One region of the Nocardioides endophyticus genome, then DNA from elsewhere that is predicted to be linked to it. Evidence: predicted binding sites of a transcription regulator. Region 1 holds the regulator's gene; the other holds the start of a gene.

Region 1 (2,398 bases):
ACGACAGCGTCGATGACCCAGTGGTTGCCGGTCCCGACGATCACGATCGCGGTGCCCACGGCATACGCCCAACCGAGCACGCGCACCCACCTGCGGGTCGCGTAGACCTGCAGCGCCAGGGCCACCCACAGGGACCAGCCGGCGTGGAGAGAGGGGAACGCGGCCAGCTCGTTGGTCAGCCCGCCCAGTCCGCGCGGTGCGGACGCGTCGGCGCCCCACCAGCCGTCGGCTGCGTGCAGGCTGAGGACGTCGACGTATCCACTGATGAAGCGCGGCGGCGCCGTCGGCATCACGAGGTACGCCGCGAGGCCGAGCAGCGTGCCGATGACGAGCGCCCGCCGAGCGGGCCCGTAGCGGTCGGTGCCCAGTCGCCACAACCAGATCAGCACGGCCGCGGTCACGACGTAGTGCAGCGAGGCGTACCAGTAGCTGCCGGCAAGGCCGAGCACGCGATGGTCGGTGAAGAGCTGGTTGAGCGGAACCTCCCAGTGGATGCCCAGGAGGGTCTCGACGTGGAGCAGGTCGTTGGCCCGGGCCAGCGCGGGCTGCAGGCTCGTGTCGGCGAGCAGCCGGGCCAGGCTGTAGAACACCCAGAGCGCGAGGATGAGCAGCAGCTCGAGGGCAGCACGAGCCCAGCGGGTCTTCGTCCGCTGGCGGGCAAGAGCAGGTGCCGTGGTCACAGCACCAGCGTCTTTCATCGGCCCTCCCGTGCCATCGGGGATGTCCCCCTTGATGAACCCCGGGTCCGATCAGGTCATTCCCGGGTGATCAGACCCGCCGCAGCACCGCAGTCACCTTCCCGAGGATGGTCGCGTCAGTGCCGTCAATGGGATCGTAGTTCGGGTTGTGCGGCAGGAGCCACACCTTTCCGTCCTTGCGCTGCAGAGTCTTGACCGTCGCCTCGCCGTCGAGCAGTGCCGCGACGATGTCCCCGTTCTCCGCAGTCTGCTCCTTGCGGATGACCACGTAGTCGCCGTCGCAGATGGCCGCCTCGACCATCGAGTCGCCGGAAACCTCGAGCAGGAAGAGCTCGCCCTCGCCCACCAGCTGCTTCGGGAGCGGGAAGACGTCGTCGTACCGCTCCTCCGCCAGGATCGGCCCACCGGCGGCGATCCGGCCGATCAGCGGGACGTACGCCGCCGACGGCACCTGGTCGCCCACGCCGGTCTCGTCGTACGACGAGTCGTCGGCCGTGCCGAGCGAACGTCGGGCGGCCATCACCTCGGGCAGGAACACCTCGAGCGCCCGGGGACGGTTGGGGTCACGCTTGAGGAAGCCCTTCTCCTCCAGCGTCTTCAGCTGGTGGGCGACGCTCGAGGAGCTGGTCAGCCCGACGGCCTCGCCGATCTCACGCATGCTCGGCGGGTAGCCGCGCATCTCGATCGAGTCCTTGATCGTCGCGAGGACGCGCTGCTGTCGCGGGGTGAGCCCGGTGGCATCGGGCGGCCCGTCGGGCAGCTCGCGCACCGTCATCTTCTTGGCCATGGGTCACACGCTAGCCATCGCGGCCGCTCGGTTCAAACATTTGTTCGAACGGGCGTGTCGGCGCACCGGCCGTCGAAGATCCATCGAACAATTGTTCGGTCGACCTCTTGCGTCGTTCGAACACGTGCTCTAACGTCGTACACACGTTCGATCGAACACCTGATCGAGATGATGGTCCAGGCAGGCCGAGACCGGCTGTCGGTGGCCGCCACTAGAAATGGTGTTACCGAGAAGACCACTTCCCCAGGAGCCACCGATGAGCACCATGACGATCGACCAGATGTTCCAGTCGAGCACCCGCCCGCGCAGCACGGTCCGCCTCACCCGGCGAGGCCGCGTCGTGGTCGTGATGCTGGCCCTGATGGCGGTCCTTGCCGTCGGCATCGTGGTGGCCGCGGGCTCCGTCGCCACCGACAAGGCCGGCACGCCCGAGCCGTCCGCCGTCGTGATGGTCGGCCCCGGCGACACCCTGTGGGACATCGCCGCAGCGGCCGCCGACGACGGCGACGTCGCCTCGATGATCGATCGCATCTCGAAGCTCAACGCGCTCGACTCCGGGATGCTCGTCTCCGGCCAGCGCCTGCTCATTCCTGTCGACTGACTGCCTCGAGGCCACACAGATTTCGTCGAGCGCTTCGACCCCGCTCGACGGACCGGGGAAGACGAGGGGCGGAGCCACGTGGCTCCGCCCCTCGCGGCACTTCACTAGGGTCTTCGCCATGGCTGGCTACTCAGGCACTCCGCTGCTGCGCAAGCTGGGGATAGGGGACGAGCACCTGGTGCTGCTCGACCGGGCCCCTGCGGGCTTCGAGCTGGGCCAGACCGGCGCGCGCGTCGTACGCCGGCTGCCGGGATCGAGCCTCGACGTCACGCTGACCTTCCAGACCCGACTGGGCGAGCTGGAGTCGCGGCT
Region 2 (2,398 bases), on a different contig from region 1:
AGCACAACGACGTGGTCGCTCACCCGCTCCAACTCGCCGAGGAGGTGGGAGGTGACGAGGACGGCAATCCCGAACTCGCTGCCGATCCGTCGGACCAGCGCCAGCATGTCGTCGCGCGCGGACGGGTCGAGGCCGTTGGTCGGCTCGTCGAGCAGCACCAGCCGCGGGTCGTGCACGAGCGCCTGGGCGAGCTTCACCCGCTGCTTCATGCCGGTGGAGTAGCCGCCGATCGGGCGGTATCGCTCCTCGGCCAGACCGACGTGGCGCAGCACGTCCGAGGTGCGCTCGCGTGCGGCGGCGTACGGGAGCCCGGACATCTGGCCCAGGTGGACGACCAGGTCACTGGCGGAGACATCGGCGGGCAGGCAGTCGTGCTCGGGCATGTAACCGACGAGCCCGCGGATCCGGCCGCCGTCGGTGGCGACGTCGTAACCGAGCACGCTCGCGCTCCCACTGGTCGCCGGCACCAGGCCCAGCAGGATCTTGATGAGCGTCGACTTGCCCGCCCCGTTGGCGCCCACCAGGCCGGTGACGCCCTCACCGACGGTCAGCTCAAGGTCGTCAAGTGCGGTGACACCGGGGTACGCCTTGGTCAGACCCGCGGTCTCGATGACGCCCACGCCCCCAACCTATCCGGGCGACGATCCGGCCGCGGCGTCCTCGCCCGAAGACGATCAAGCGTCGACGGGCACCACCGGGCGTCGGTTGAGTGCCTTGACGCGTCCGTGGCGTGGCCCCTCACCGTCGCCGCGCGGCCGGATCTCGTCGTCGATCACGACCCAGGGGCGACAGAGGACCGAGTCCGCCTCGAACTCCTGGTTTGATCTTGACTTTATGGTCGAGCATGTGTTCGAATAGAAGCCGATGTAGTAGTCCTTCGGTCACGACCGTTGCTCGTCTTGCGACGCGCTGACATCGACGTTCAGTGAAGTCCCGTGTGGTTCCAGTCCCCGGGCGCCTTTCGATCCCAGGTGCGCCCGTGTCTGCAGAGACGTCCTCCGACCTCCACCCCGTGCTGGCTGCGGTGGCCGTCGTCGACGACGCGCTGCGCGACGTCGTCGACATCGACCCGATGTACATGTCGGTCCAGGACAAGGGGAGTGCGCTGCTGGCGCTGAGCTCGCTGATCGACCGCGCCGACGAGCTTCGGATGCGCGTGCTTGCTGCTGCTGACGACCTTGCGGCGGAGGAGGGCGCCCGGGACGCTGCGGCGTGGTTGGCTCATCATGCGCGGCTCGACCGGGGTGAGTGTCGGCGCAGGCTGCGGCTCGCGCGCTCCCTGCAGGAGCGCGAGACCACGGCGGCCGCACTGCGTCGAGGCGAGATCAACGTCGCCCAGGCGGAGGTCGTCCTACGCGCCATCGACGACCTGCCGGACGAGATCGACGACGCGGTTCGGCCTGCAGCCGAGGAGCGCCTGGTCGAGGAGGCGGGCCGATTCGGCCCGCGGGCCTTGCGGGTGCTGGGTCGGCGAGTGGTCGACGTGGTCGCACCCGAGGTGGCGGAGGACCTGGAACGCCGACTCCTCGAGAAGGAGGAGGCGCGGGCGGCACGCCGTACGTTCCTCACCACCCGCCGCAACGGCGACGGGACGACGGACATCCGCATCCGCGTCTCCGACCTCGTGTGCAACCGGCTGCTCACCTATCTCGAGGCGTTCACGTCTCCGCGGCGCGAATCCGGTGTCCCGGCCGACGAGCGAGAGCCGCACGGGCAGCGCCTCGGCGCCGCCTTCGCCTCCTTCCTCGAAGCCGTCGACCCGGCCCGCCTGCCACTGCACGGCGGTGATGCCACGACCCTGTTGGTCTCCGTCGATCTCGAGGTACTGAGAAGTGGTCTCGGCGTCGCCCATGTCGGCGATGAACCGCTGTCGGCCGCCGAGGCCCGCCGACTCGCGTGTACGGCGAACATCATTCCGGTGGTGCTCGGCGGCGCGAGCCAGGTGCTCGACGCCGGTCGGACGCGCCGATTGTTCTCACCGGTTCAGCGCAAGGCGCTCGCCGCGACCCAGCCGACCTGCCGTGGGGTGGGGTGTGACATCCCAGCCGCGTGGTGCGAGGCACATCATGCGGCCGAGACCTGGGCGAAGGGAGGCCTCACCAACCTCGCCGACGGTGTCCTGCTTTGCTCCTTCCACCACCGTCGAGTCCACGACGTCCACTACGAGCACGAGCGGATGTCCGACGGCCGAGTCAGATTTCATCGGCGAAACTAGACCAGGCTCAACCGGTGGTGGCAAGGCCAGGTTCCTTCAGCGACCTCAGATGCTCATCGAGTGCCTCGGCTGGGGTCTTCCATCCGAGGGTCTTTCGTGGCCTGGCGTTGAGAGCTGCAGCGACGGCTTCGACGTCCTCCGCAGCCCACCTGCGGTACGACGTCGTACGCACCGCCGGAGCAA

Evidence for each region. The regulator LexA, encoded in region 1, represses DNA repair genes until DNA is damaged. The targets are predictions, from matches to a motif close to TCGAACANNTGTTCGA.
Region 2: a site for LexA is predicted at 839-854, ahead of ABEA33_RS22270 (HNH endonuclease signature motif containing protein). Genes of this name have one in related genera too.

Annotation. Positions count from the first base shown of each region.
Region 1 covers NZ_BAABKN010000014.1:166,042-168,439, reverse strand. Annotated here, with positions in the region: gene ABEA33_RS10995 (phosphatase PAP2 family protein) at 1-680, opposite strand, end outside; gene lexA (transcriptional repressor LexA) at 769-1,485, opposite strand; gene ABEA33_RS10985 (LysM peptidoglycan-binding domain-containing protein) at 1,742-2,086, shown strand; gene ABEA33_RS10980 (DUF3052 domain-containing protein) at 2,205-2,398, shown strand, end outside.
Region 2 covers NZ_BAABKN010000030.1:9,674-12,071, forward strand. Annotated here, with positions in the region: gene ABEA33_RS22265 (ABC transporter ATP-binding protein) at 1-620, opposite strand, end outside; gene ABEA33_RS22270 (HNH endonuclease signature motif containing protein) at 980-2,215, shown strand; partial or broken gene ABEA33_RS27540 (IS30 family transposase) at 2,223-2,378, opposite strand.